One region of the Streptomyces sp. NPDC096324 genome, then DNA from elsewhere that is predicted to be linked to it. Evidence: riboswitches for the same ligand, from Rfam matches in the RefSeq annotation. Region 1 holds a riboswitch; each other region holds the start of a gene.

Region 1 (3,199 bases):
AGGTCGGTCCGCCACCTCTAGCTGTTCGTGGCACCAGCTCACCGCACGGGCCCCGGTCTGCGTTTGGAGCTGAAGCGGCTCGGGCATCGCGAGGGGTCACCATGCGGCGGGCTCGCACCACAGATACCAACGAGTGATCAAGCGAGCAGTGTTGACGATGATGGCGGTCGCGAGAGCGTCGGGCATCACCTCTGAATACAGGGATCAAGTCCCCGGACGACTCAAGGAGTCAGCCCGACACCCACGTGACCGTCATCGCGACCAACCTCTGCTGCCGGAACAGCCGGCGCGTACGTCTCGCAGGGATGTCGCTACCACCGGATTAGGGCTGTCACTACCGCCGGATCAGGACGGCTCCGACGCCGTGATCACACCAGCCGCTGCGTGATCATTTCAATGCTTCGGGTTCACCCTGCTCGAACGCGATGCGGCAGCGTTCCACCTGGTCGGCCACCTCCTCCATGAACCATTGCATGATCTCGTAGGGGATGGTGTGCCCGTCGGGGCTGTAGATGCGGACGGTCGGCTCCAGGTCAGGGTCCTCGTCGGGGACGAGCGCCGCGAGGAAGGGTGGCCCAGGCAGATGGGTCGTCTCAGCCCACGCGGCCGGCGCAGGCACGGCCTCGCTCAGCTCCACAGCCCAGGAGTCGTCGGGCAAGGCGTAGTGGAACTGGATGGCGAAGTGACGACCTGCGTGTTCTCTCAGCTCTGCCGGCATGCTGGAAGACTGCCACAGCACACGGTCACAGGCCCGGGAATACCGGCTAAGGCCCAGCGCCGGGAAGAAGCCCCGGGTTGCGGGACAGTTTCGAGCTACTCCGCGACGCCCGCAATGAACGTGCGGATTTCAGCGGTGAGGTTGCGCATGACCTCCCCCGCTGCGTGCACCGTGTTGGTCTCGAACTGCCGTTCCTCGGAGGGTGCTCGGTCACGGATGCCCCAGGTCGGTTGGATGTGGCCACCAGGGTGGTGTTCCGCTGAGAGGGTCAGGGCGTAGCAGGGAGTGCCAGGTGCGCACTCCTTCCCAGCCTCGGAAGTCTTCGGCAAGGGGACGCGTTTCCCACCGTCGCCGCGTCCCACGGACGCCGCTCCCGTGTCCCACCTCACCGTCCGAATGCCGGATGTGATCGGCCGCGCGGGTGGATTGCCCTAGGCTGGGCCGTGCAGCTGGTTCGCCCCGTCCGCCAGGCGGGATGCGTCGTAAGAGGGAACCCGGTGGGAATCCGGGACTGCCCCGCAGCGGTGAGCGGGAACGACCGCCGTCATACGCACTGGACCCGACGAACAGGGTCTGGGAAGCGACGGCCAGTAGGTGTCTCGTATCGCTCGTACGAAGTGTGTACGAGGAGACGTGCCCGTGAGTCCGAAGACCTGCCCGTTGCCCGCGCGCGAAAGGAATCGTGCGCGGACATCCCGGTGACCTCGTGGGCGGGTCGGCGTACATGTCGGACGGAAGATCGCGCTGCTCCGCGCGAGATCGGTTCCGCCCGGTTCGTCACCCCTTCGCGCTCGCGTCCCGTTGCCGGGATCCCAAGGAGATATCTCGCGAAGGAGATTTCCGTGACAGCGAAGTCCGCGACCGCGGCAGCACGGGCCACCGTGTACGGCTACCCCCGCCAGGGACCTGACCGGGAACTGAAGAAGGCGATCGAGGGCTACTGGAAGGGCCGCGTCACCGGCGACGCCCTCCACCGCACCGCCGCCGACCTTCGCGCCGCCAACTGGCGCCGGCTCACCGACGTGGGTATCGACGAGGTCCCGACCGGTGACTTCTCGTACTACGACCACGTCCTGGACACCACCGTCATGGTCGGCGCGATCCCCGCCCGCCACCGGGCCGCCCTGGAGGCGGACGACCTGGCGGGCTACTTCGCCATGGCCCGCGGCACGCAGGATGTCGCACCGCTGGAGATGACCAAGTGGTTCGACACCAACTACCACTACCTGGTGCCCGAGTTGGGGCCGGACACCGTCTTCACGGCCGACTCCACCAAGCAGGTCGCCGAGCTGAACGAGGCTCTCGCCCTCGGGCTCGGCGCCCGCCCGGTACTGGTCGGCCCGGTCACCTACCTGCTGCTCGCCAAGCCCGCCCCGGGCGTGCCCGCCGACTTCGAGCCGCTCACCCTGCTGAACCGGTTGCTGCCGGTGTACGCCGAGGTCCTCGCCGACCTGCGCGCGGCCGGAGCCGAGTGGATTCAGCTCGACGAGCCCGCCCTCGTCCAGGACCGCACCTCGGCCGAACTGGACGCCGCCGCGCACGCCTACCACGCTCTCGGTTCCCTGACCGACCGGCCGAAGCTCTTGGTCGCCTCCTACTTCGACCGGCTCGGCGACGCCCTGCCGGTACTGGCCAAGGCCCCCGTCGACGGACTCGCCCTCGACTTCACCGACGCCGGGGCCGCCAACCTCGAAGCCCTCGCGACCGCGGGCGGCCTGCCCGGCAAGCGGCTGGTCGCCGGCGTCGTCAACGGCCGCAACATCTGGATCAACGATCTGGCCAAGTCCCTCGCCACCCTCGGCACCCTGCTGGGTCTCGCCGACCGGGTCGACGTGTCGGCGTCCTGCTCCCTGCTCCACGTCCCGCTCGACACGACCGCCGAACGGGACATCGACCCGCAGCTCCTGCGCTGGCTCGCCTTCGCCCGGCAGAAGACCGTCGAGATCGTCGCCCTCGCCAAGGGACTCGGCCTCGGCACCGACGCGATCGCGGGTGAACTCGCCGCGAACCGAGCTGATTTGGCCTCGCGGGTGAACTCGCCGATCACGCACGACCCCGTCGTACGGGCCCGCACCGCAGCCGTCGCGGACGCCGACGGCCGCCGCCCCCAGCCCTACGCCGGGCGCGCGGCGGCCCAACGCGCCCATCTCGGCCTGCCTCTGCTGCCGACCACCACGATCGGCTCCTTCCCGCAGACCGGCGAACTGCGCACCGCCCGCGCCGACCTGCGCAAGGGACGTATCGACGCGGCCGGTTACGAGGAGCGCATCAAGGCGGAGATCCAGGAGGTCATCTCCTTCCAGGAGAAGGCCGGCCTGGACGTTCTCGTGCACGGCGAACCCGAACGCAACGACATGGTCCAGTACTTCGCCGAGCAGATGACGGGATACCTGGCCACACAGCATGGTTGGGTGCAGTCCTACGGCACGCGCTACGTCCGTCCACCGATCCTGGCCGGGGACATCTCCCGGCCCGAACCGA
Region 2 (3,199 bases), on a different contig from region 1:
CTCGGAATCGTGATCGTCACCGCTCTCGTGTTCGATTTCACGAACGGTTTCCACGACACCGCCAACGCGATGGCCACCACCATCTCGACCGGCGCACTCAAGCCCAAGGTCGCGGTGGCCATGTCCGCCGCCCTCAACCTTGTCGGCGCCTTCCTCTCCGTCGAGGTCGCCAACACGATCTCCAAGGGCCTCGTCGACGAGACGGGCATCCGGCCAGAGGTGATCTTCGCCGCGCTCGTCGGCGCGATCCTCTGGAATCTGGTGACGTGGCTCGTCGGACTCCCGTCCAGCTCCTCGCACGCCCTCATGGGCGGCCTGGTCGGCGCCACCATCGCCTCCGCCGGTACCGGCGCCGTGCACGGTGACGTCCTGGTCGGCAAGGTGCTTCTGCCCGCCGTCGCCGCCCCGATCGTCGCCGGTCTGGCCGCCATGCTCGCCACCCGGCTGTCGTACAAGCTGAGCGGCGGCGCCGACACCAAGGCGACCAAGAAGGGTTACCGCGCCGGCCAGATCGCCTCCGCGGGCCTGGTCTCGCTGGCCCACGGCACGAACGACGCGCAGAAGACGATGGGCATCATCACCCTGGCCCTGGTCGCCGGTGGCGCCGTCGCTCCCGACTCGGACCCGCCGGTCTGGGTCATCCTCTCCGCCGGTCTCGCCATCGCGCTCGGCACCTACCTGGGCGGCTGGCGCATCATCCGCACGATGGGCAAGGGCCTGACCGACCTTCAGCCGCAGCAGGGCTTCGCCGCCCAGACCAGCGCGGCGACGGTCATCCTGGCCTCCTCGCACATCGGCTTCTCCCTCTCCACCACGCACTCGGTCTCCGGTTCCGTGATGGGCGCGGGTCTCGGCCGCAAGGGCGGTGTGGTCCGCTGGTCCACCGCCACCCGCATGGTCGTCGCCTGGGTCCTCACGCTGCCCGCCGCCGCCCTGGTCGGCGCCGGCGCCGAGTGGGTGACCGGTTTCGGTGCCTGGGGCACCGCGCTCGTCGCCGCGTTCCTGGTCGGCTCCAGCTTCGCGATCTGGCGCCGCTCGCGCCGCGAGGTGATCGACCACAACAACGTGAACGACACCGAGGAGCCCGCCGGTGTGGTGACGCAGGCCATCGCCGCCGTCACCCCGCCCCCGGCCGGCACCGTGGCCGAAGGCCTCACGGCCACCATCCCGGCTCCGGCCGAGCCCACGGTGAACCCGTCGGCGCCGTCCCGAGTGGCCTGAGAACCGAAGGAAGAAACAGCATGAGCATCGACTGGTCAGCCCTCGGGTCCGTCTTCGGGGTCAGCCTCGGAGTGACCGTGGCCCTCGTCGCCCTCTTCACCCTCGGCGTCGCCGGCCTCTCCAAGAAGGAGTCCGCCCAGGGCGGTTCCGCGGTCGCGGCGGCCACCGGCGCGTACGTCTGCTTCGCGGCCTGTGCCGCGGCGGTGGCGTACGGCATCTCTCTGATCATCACCAAGTAGCCCGTCGGCGGCCCGGAACCGGGTCGCGCCGAACGGAACCGCGCGTGGGGTGCGGGACGGATCACCGTCCCGCACCCCACGCGTATGTGGGCCTGCGCACACTGTCCCTCCGCAGGTCAACAGCCAGTTGACGGCCGTTCTCACCCCGTGGTGGACTGCCGGAGCCAAGTACGGCGGCATGAGAGGAAGCCGGTGCGAATCCGGCGCGGTCCCGCCACTGTCATCGGGGAAGAAACTCCCCGGGAGCCAGGAACTCTCACCGCCGGTCTCGTCGAACCAGGGCGTGGACACCCTGAGTGAGGACATATCGCCATGCGCGGCTGCCCGTTGCCCGTTTCGCTGAGTACGAGGGTTCCGCTCCACCCCACGGCCGGCTGACCCCGTGCGTGCCGATCGCGTCTTCGCGTACGGCGCCGCCGCCGGCCTTCTCGGCGACCTGCTGCTCGGCGATCCCCGCCGAGGGCATCCGGTCGCCGCGTTCGGGCGGGCCGCCGCGACCGTCGAACGGACCCTGTGGCGGGACCACCGCGGGTGGGGCGCCCTGCACACGGCTGTCTGCGTCGGCGGCGCCACCGGACTGGCCGCGCTGGCGAGCCGCACCGTACGCCGCTCCCGTACCGCCTCGATCGCCCTGACCGCCGCCGCCACCTGGGCCGTCGTCGGAGGGACCTCCCTCGGCCGCGAGGCGCGGGCGATCGGCGGCCCGCTCGCGGCCGGTGACCTCGGCGCGGCCCGGGAACGGCTGCCGCACCTGTGCGGACGCGATCCGCAGGCGCTGGACGCCGACGGCGTCGCGCGCGCGGTCGTCGAGTCCGTCGCCGAGAACACCTCCGACGCCGTCGTGGGCGCTCTGGTCTGGGGCGCCATCGCCGGCGTGCCCGGACTCGTCGCCTTCCGCGCCGTGAACACGCTCGACGCCATGGTCGGACACAAGTCCCCCCGCCACCGGCGCTACGGCTGGGCCTCCGCCCGGCTCGACGACCTGGCCGGCTGGCCGGGCGCCCGGCTGACCGCCGTCCTCGCGGCCGTGGCCGGACCCGATCCGCGCGGTGCCCTGCGGGCCTGGCGCGCCGACGCCCGCAAGCATCCGAGCCCCAACGCCGGGCCCGTGGAGGCCTCGTTCGCGGGCGCGCTCGGCGTGCGGCTCGGCGGCACCCTCTCGTACGGCGGACGGGTCGAGCACCGGCCCGTCCTCAACGGCGCGGGGCGCGCCGTCCACGTCCACGACATCGAACGGGCCGTACGGCTCTCGCGGCGCGTGGGCTGGCTCGCGCTCGGCGTGAGCGCCGCCGGCCGGATTCTGCTCACCGGAGCCGGACGGGTTCCGGTCACCAGGAAGGGGCGCACCGCATGAGCGGCGGGCTGCTGATCGCCGGGACCACCTCCGACGCGGGCAAGAGCGTCGTGACCGCCGGGATCTGCCGGTGGCTGGCGCGCCAGGGCGTCAAGGTCGCGCCCTTCAAGGCGCAGAACATGTCCCTGAACTCGTTCGTGACGCGCGAGGGCGCCGAGATCGGGCGGGCGCAGGCCATGCAGGCGCAGGCCGCCCGCGTGGAGCCGACCGCGCTGATGAATCCCGTGCTGCTCAAGCCGGGCAGCGACCGCAGCAGCCAGGTCGTCCTGATGGGAAAGCCGGTGGGCGAGATGAGCGCCCGCGGGTTCTTCGGGACGACCGGGTCCGTGACGGACCCCTCGTCAGGTGCCGCGCCGGCAGGGGACCGGCTGCGCGGGGGGCGCCA
Region 3 (3,199 bases), on a different contig from region 1:
ACCTCGCTGCGGTAGATGGTGCCGCCCTGGACGGACTTCGGCGGCGCCGACGGCACGTAGGCGCAGTTGTTCGCGTAGGCCGACAGCAGGCTCTGGGTCCAGCCGGAGGCGTCCACCGGGTCGTCCGAGTGGTAGGTGACGTCGCTGCCGTCGCCGTCGGTCGGGTCGGCGTCGGAGTACCAGTACATGCCGCCGTTGGTGCGGCCGTAGTAGAGGCCGCCACCCGGCGAGGAGAGCGAGTCGACCGCCGACCAGCCGCTCGCCTTGAGGACCGAGAGGTCCCAGTCGTTCACTCCGTTGATCTTGTAGCTGAGCAGCCGGCCGTCCGCGGTCGAGGCGACGATGCGGTCGTCGCCGGCCGCGGCGAGCGTCTTGAGGACGAAGCCGGTGTCGATCACGACGTGCTGGCCTATGTGGGCCGAGCCCGCGGGCTTGGGCTGCGAGACGACGTACTGGTGGAGCTGGCCGTCGACGGTTCCGTAGAGGTGTCCGGCTCCGTCGTAGACCATCTTGTCGAAGGTCCAGCCGCCGTCCCAGATCTTGACGACTCCCGCGACCCCGAGGGAGGTGTTGTTCGTCTGGATGTCGACCCGGTAGAGGTCGCCGGTGGTGGACGTGACCAGGACCGTGTTGAAGTTGAGCGTCGCCATCGCCTTGGGCGTGAAGCCGAGGTTCGGGCCGATGAGCGTCTTGACGCGGTTGCCCGTGTCCGGCGCGATCTGCGTGTACGTCAGCCGTCCGTCCGCCAGCGTGCCGTACACCGACACGTCACCGGAGCACGAGGCGACGGCGTGCGCGGCGCCGGCGGTGGTCGCGACCATGCCGAGGGACATCGCGCCGACGGCGGCGACTGCTGCGGTGGTACGGCGGACGGCGTGGCTGAACTTCATGATCTCTCCTGCGGTGTGAAGTCGAACGGGCGAAGGCACGTCACCGACCGCCCGGCTGCCCTGCAGGTGCAGCCGTGGAGGTCGTCCCGGGCGGATCTCCCGGTGGCAAGAACTACTTTCGCCGCAGGTCACGAGGGGTGGAAGAGAGATCGGCTGGACGCAAACGTCCTTGGCCTGTTACGTCCTGACAGGGCATCGGAAAGCCCCGGGACGTCACGCTCGGTGCCCCGGGGCCGGTCGTTCCACGTGAGGTGCGCGGGCTTCAGGAATCCGCCGGGCGCCTCGGTGGGGTGAAGGTGTACAGATCGAGGATGTCCGGCGGCGGAGCCAGTCCGGGACCGCCGGCGCGCACCCAGGCCACGATGTCCTCGGTCGCGTCGGGGTCGTTGACGAGTCCGAGCCAGACGGGCCGTGCGCCGGCGGCCCGGCCCGCGGCGGACGGCTGTACGACGATGACGTTGGCCTGGTCGCACACGTCGAGGCACTCGGAGACGCGCACCGGTACCGCCGCGCGCAGCCGCGCGGTCTGTGCGGCGTGATCCACTCCGGTCACCTTGGGACTGCCGCAGCAGCAGTCCCGGCACACGACGACCCGGCACGGAACGGGTCCGCCCACCACGGGCTCCCCCGGTGTCTCTTCCGAAGGTGTCTCGGGCACGGCACACCACTCCCCTCCCGGGGAGATCCGCCCCGGTGTCGCTCGAGGAGGCGACCGCGTGAGTCTCCTGGCTCCCGGATCCTTGAACGCTCCGCCTCCCCGCCCCGGTCGGGGCGGTGGCCTGCCGCAGCGCAGTCACCGGTCACAGTGGCGGGACCGCGCCGGATTCACACCGGCTTCCTCGTTCCGCCGTCGCCCTATGTCGTCGATCATCATGTCATCCACCGATGTCGGTGTCCGTTGGCCGCCAGCGCCACACGGCTCGAACGGCTGGGATGGGTCCATGACTTCTCAGCGAGACATGAACGGCAAGGTGGCCCTCGTGACCGGCGGGAGCCGGGGCATCGGGGCCGCGACGGCGCTGCGGCTGGCCCGCGAGGGCGCGGACGTGGCCGTCACCTATGTGAGCGGCAAGGAGGCCGCGGAGGACGTCGTACGGGGTGTCGAGGCGCTCGGGCGCAGGGGACTCGCCCTGAGGGCGGACGCCTCCGACGCGGCGGAGGCCGGCACGGTGGCGGACAGGGTCGTCGCGGAGTTCGGGCGGCTCGACGTCCTCGTCAACAACGCGGGGGTGGGGGTGCTGGGTCCGCTCGCATCCCTGACCCTGGCGGACGTGGACCGGGTGCTCGACGTGAATGTCCGGGGGGTCTTCCTGGCTTCCCGGTCGGCCGCGCCGCACCTCGGGGACGGCGGGCGGATCGTCACGATCGGCAGTTGCATGACCCAGCGCGTCCCCGGTCCGGGAGGGACGCTCTACGCGATGAGCAAGTCCGCGCTGATCGGCCTGACCAAGGCACTGGCGCGGGAACTCGGCGACCGCGGGATCACCGCCAACATCGTCCATCCCGGCCCCGTCGACACGGACATGAACCCGGCGAACGGCCCCTACGCGGCGGGTCAGAGCGCGATGACCGCCGTGGGCCGCTTCGGCGCCGCCGAAGAGGTCGCGTCGATCGTCGCGTATCTGGCGGGCGGCGAGGCGGCCTACGTCACGGGGGCGGAGTTCGCGGTGGACGGCGGACACGCGGCGTGAGGACCGGAGCGCGGGTGCGGGCGCCCTTGCGGGCGGGGCAGCCCATGCCGGGGAGATCCCCTGCCGGGGGACCAGCTCCGTACAAAGGGCAGCCCCTGTCGGGGGGACCCCCGGCCGTGGGAGCGAGTCCGGCCGAGGGGCAGCCAACGCCGAGGGGCAGCGCATGCCGAGGGGCCCGTGCGGGGGGGGCGGCCTCTGCCGGGGCAGCGCACGCGATGAGCCCCCTGGCGGGGCCCCTTGCCTAGGGTGCGGGCCAGTGACCGCAGCGCGGGGGCCCTCTCCGGGACGGCCCCCGCGTAGGCCCCGGTGACGGTTCGCCCGGCTGCGGAACTGGGCGGCTCAGCCGCCCAGTTCCTGGTGGCGTGCCGCCAGGCGGGACGCCCCCTCCTCCGTCAGGGAGCCGAAGAGGCGCAGGCGGGAGATGCCGCCGTCCGGGAAGATGTCCACGCGCGCGTGCGTGGCGACGGCGGGTGCGGCGAGGGTGAAGCGGTGATTGGTGTCGGGCTGGAGCCGGGTGCGGGGCAGGATCTCCGTCCACTCCCCCTCCCCCGCGTCTCCGTCGCGCACCGACACCGAGGCCCATCCGGCGCTGTTGCCCTTCAGGTACGCCGTGTCGAT
Region 4 (3,199 bases), on a different contig from region 1:
GAGAGCGTCTCGCGCTTGAACAGGTTCGACACCTGCGGCTCGATGCACTCGTACACGCCCGCGATCGAGGCGATGGTGGCGGTCGGCGCGATGGCCAGCAGCAGCGAGTTGCGCATGCCGACCGAGGCGATCCGCTCGCGCAGGGCCGCCCAGCGCTCCGGCCAGTTCAGCTCGACGTCGAAGTGGTCCGGGTGCAGGACGCCACGGGCGGTACGGGTCTTCTCCCAGGCGGGGAGCGGTCCGTTGCGCTCGGCCAGGTCCGCGGAGGCCTCGTACGAGGCGAGCATGATCCGCTCGGCGATCCGGGTCGACAGGGCGCGGGCCTCGGGCGAGTCGAACGGGATCCGCAGCTTGAAGAAGACGTCCTGAAGGCCCATCGCGCCGAGGCCGACCGGACGCCATTTGGCGTTGGAGCGGCCCGCCTGCTCGGTCGGGTAGAAGTTGATGTCCACCACGCGGTCGAGGAAGGTCACCGCGGTGCGCACGGTCTGATCGAGCCGCTCCCAGTCGATGTCCCCGCCGGTCACGAACGCGCCCAGGTTGACCGAACCCAGGTTGCAGACCGCCGTCTCCCCGTCGTCCGTGACCTCCAGGATCTCGGTGCACAGGTTCGAGGAGTGGACGGTGTGACCCGGCTCCGCCGTCTGGTTGGCGGTGCGGTTGGCGGCGTCCTTGAAGGTCATCCAGCCGTTGCCGGTCTGCGCGAGGGTGCGCATCATGCGGCCGTACAGATCGCGGGCCTGGATGGTCTTCCGGGCGAGGCCCGCCTCCTCGGCCTTGCGGTAGGCCGCGTCGAACGCGTCGCCCCACAGGTCGACCAGTTCCGGCACGTCGGCCGGGGAGAACAGCGACCAGACGCCGTCCTCGTTCACCCGGCGCATGAACTCGTCCGGGATCCAGTGCGCGAGGTTCAGGTTGTGCGTACGCCGGGCGTCCTCACCGGTGTTGTCGCGCAGCTCAAGGAACTCCTCGATGTCGGAGTGCCAGGTCTCCAGGTAGACCGCCGCCGCACCCTTGCGCCGGCCGCCCTGGTTCACCGCGGCCACCGAGGCGTCGAGCGTCTTCAGGAACGGGACGATGCCGTTGGAGTGCCCGTTGGTGCCGCGGATCAGCGAACCGCGGCTGCGGATGCGGGAGTACGACAGGCCGATGCCGCCCGCGTGCTTCGACAGGCGAGCCACCTGGTGGTAGCGGTCGTAGATGGAGTCCAGCTCGTCCAGCGGGGAGTCGAGGAGGTAGCAGGACGACATCTGGGGGTGCCGCGTACCGGAGTTGAAGAGCGTGGGGGAGGAGGGCAGGTAGTCGAGACGGCTCATGAGCCGGTAGAGAGCCGCGACCTCGTCCACCGAACGGGCGGTGTCGTCCTCCGCGAGACCGGAGGCCACCCGCAGCATGAAGTGCTGGGGCGTCTCTACGACCTTGCGGGTGATCGGGTGCCGCAGCAGATAGCGGGAGTGCAGCGTGCGCAGTCCGAAGTAGCCGAAGCGGTCGTCGCCCTCGGCGTCGATCAGCGTGTCGAGACGGTCCGTGTGCAGCTCCACGAACGCGGCCGTACGGTCGGCGATCAGGCCTTCGCGGTGGCCGACGGCGACCGACTCGGAGAAGGTGGTGACGCCCTGGGAGGCGGCCTCCGCGGCGATGGTGATCGCGAGCAGACGGGCGGCCAGCCGCGAGTAGGCGGGGTCCTCGGAGATGAGACCCGCGGCCGCCTCGGTGGCCAGTTCGCGCAGCTCGGCCTCGTCGGCGCGGGCGGACCGGCCGCGCAGCGCCGCCCCGGCGACCCGGCCGGGGTCGGCGTCGGGGAGGTCGGCGGTCAGATCCGTCAGGGTCCGCAGCAGCGCGGTCCCGGGACCGTCGGTCTCCACCGGGGCCTGCGGCGCGGTCACTGAAGCCGGATCGGCTGGCGCGATGGTCACGTGGGCTCTCCTCGCTCGGCACGGGGCCTTGCGGGCGGGCAGGGGCACACGGGAGCGCTTTCGGGCAGCAGCGCACCGCGTCCACCGGCCCATTCCGCGAGGCCCGGACGTCGTCGGCACCCGGGCCGGACGGCCGGGGCGCGCTGTCGGCAGGTCCTCGGACTGACGCGAGTACGGGCACACGCAGACGCGAACACGCACAAGTACACCGTTGCGGGACAGTTCCGGATTCGCACCGGATTCCCCTGCGGCGACAGCGACCATGAGCATACATCTTGTGCCGGGCCTCGGGACTGCCCCCACATGTTGTGTCCGCTCGGTGTCCGAGAGCGCTACGGAGCGTGCCGGAACGTCAACTCGTAAGTGAGCAGCCGGATGTCGTCGAGCTCCGGAAGGGGGTTCCAGTCGCGGTCCGGGGTGCGGGTGAAGCCGACGCGCTCGTAGAGGCGGTGGGCGCTGTGCATGGTGCGCTGGGTGGACAGCACGAGGCGCGCGCAGCCCTCCAGGGCCCGTGCCCGTGCGACGCAGGCGCGCACGAGGGCCTCACCGGCGCCCCGGCCACGCGCCTCCCGCGCGACCGCGAGCATCCGGATCTCGGCCTCACCGTCGCGCGCCGAGTCGGCCATGGGGCCGCCGTCCGCCGCGAAGGTCACAGTGCCGAGCACCCGGTCCCCCTCGGCGGCGACGAGCACCTCGGCGACGGCCGCGCGCCCCGCGACGTCCCGCAGCCTTCCGAGGTACGCGTCGCTCTCCCCGAAGTCGAGCAGCCCGTCCCCGAGGTAGGCACGGGCCGCGATCTCGCCGATGACGGGGTACTCCTCGGGCCGTGCCGGCCGGATGACGATGTCCATGCGGGCGAGTGTGCCCGACCGGCACGGCGACGGGCCGCCGGTTTTCCTCCGGCGGCCCGTCGTTCTGTGGCTGTCGCGAGAGCCGGCCCGCGGGCCTGCGTGACCCACAGGTCCGGGCCTGTGGGCCGGGACCGGTCCCGGCGTCTCCTAGTGGCTCGCGTCCGCCGTCGCCGGCGGGAGTTCCGTCTCGACGCCCGTGTCGCCCGCGTCGGCCGTGTAGTCACCGGGCGAGGTCTCGTCCACGCCCTCCGGGGCCTTGAGCGCCCTGAGGACGAAGGTCAGGACGACGGTCACGGCCACGTTCAGGACGAACGCCGTCAGACCGATGTAGCCGATCTCCCCGATGCCGGGGATCTCCTTCGAGCTGCCGCCGAAGTGCTTCTGCGTCGGGGAGGCCACCCCGTAGGCGGCGATCGTGCCGTACAGCATGCC

What was found. Region 1 has a riboswitch for cobalamin ahead of metE (5-methyltetrahydropteroyltriglutamate--homocysteine S-methyltransferase). Riboswitches for the same ligand answer to the same signal wherever they lie in the genome.
Region 2: another riboswitch for cobalamin. It lies ahead of ACIQ7M_RS11120 (cobalamin biosynthesis protein); the one in region 1 lies ahead of metE (5-methyltetrahydropteroyltriglutamate--homocysteine S-methyltransferase).
Region 3: another riboswitch for cobalamin. It lies ahead of ACIQ7M_RS00970 ((2Fe-2S) ferredoxin domain-containing protein); the one in region 1 lies ahead of metE (5-methyltetrahydropteroyltriglutamate--homocysteine S-methyltransferase).
Region 4: another riboswitch for cobalamin. It lies ahead of ACIQ7M_RS16725 (ribonucleoside-diphosphate reductase subunit alpha); the one in region 1 lies ahead of metE (5-methyltetrahydropteroyltriglutamate--homocysteine S-methyltransferase).

The regions. Positions count from the first base shown of each region.
Region 1 covers NZ_JBIWFK010000006.1:407,499-410,697, reverse strand. Annotated here, with positions in the region: gene ACIQ7M_RS18845 (hypothetical protein) at 389-718, opposite strand; gene ACIQ7M_RS18840 (DUF6228 family protein) at 814-1,080, opposite strand; cobalamin riboswitch at 1,152-1,394, shown strand; gene metE (5-methyltetrahydropteroyltriglutamate--homocysteine S-methyltransferase) at 1,561-3,199, shown strand, end outside.
Region 2 covers NZ_JBIWFK010000004.1:66,674-69,872, forward strand. Annotated here, with positions in the region: gene ACIQ7M_RS11110 (inorganic phosphate transporter) at 1-1,221, shown strand, start outside; gene ACIQ7M_RS11115 (hypothetical protein) at 1,242-1,460, shown strand; cobalamin riboswitch at 1,594-1,737, shown strand; gene ACIQ7M_RS11120 (cobalamin biosynthesis protein) at 1,843-2,814, shown strand; gene ACIQ7M_RS11125 (cobyric acid synthase) at 2,811-3,199, shown strand, end outside.
Region 3 covers NZ_JBIWFK010000001.1:232,408-235,606, reverse strand. Annotated here, with positions in the region: gene ACIQ7M_RS00975 (tachylectin-related carbohydrate-binding protein) at 1-890, opposite strand, end outside; gene ACIQ7M_RS00970 ((2Fe-2S) ferredoxin domain-containing protein) at 1,153-1,509, opposite strand; cobalamin riboswitch at 1,609-1,734, opposite strand; gene ACIQ7M_RS00965 (3-oxoacyl-ACP reductase family protein) at 1,832-2,581, shown strand; gene alc (allantoicase) at 2,921-3,199, opposite strand, start outside.
Region 4 covers NZ_JBIWFK010000005.1:591,244-594,442, forward strand. Annotated here, with positions in the region: gene ACIQ7M_RS16725 (ribonucleoside-diphosphate reductase subunit alpha) at 1-1,916, opposite strand, end outside; cobalamin riboswitch at 2,047-2,196, opposite strand; gene ACIQ7M_RS16730 (GNAT family N-acetyltransferase) at 2,249-2,767, opposite strand; gene mctP (monocarboxylate uptake permease MctP) at 2,915-3,199, opposite strand, start outside.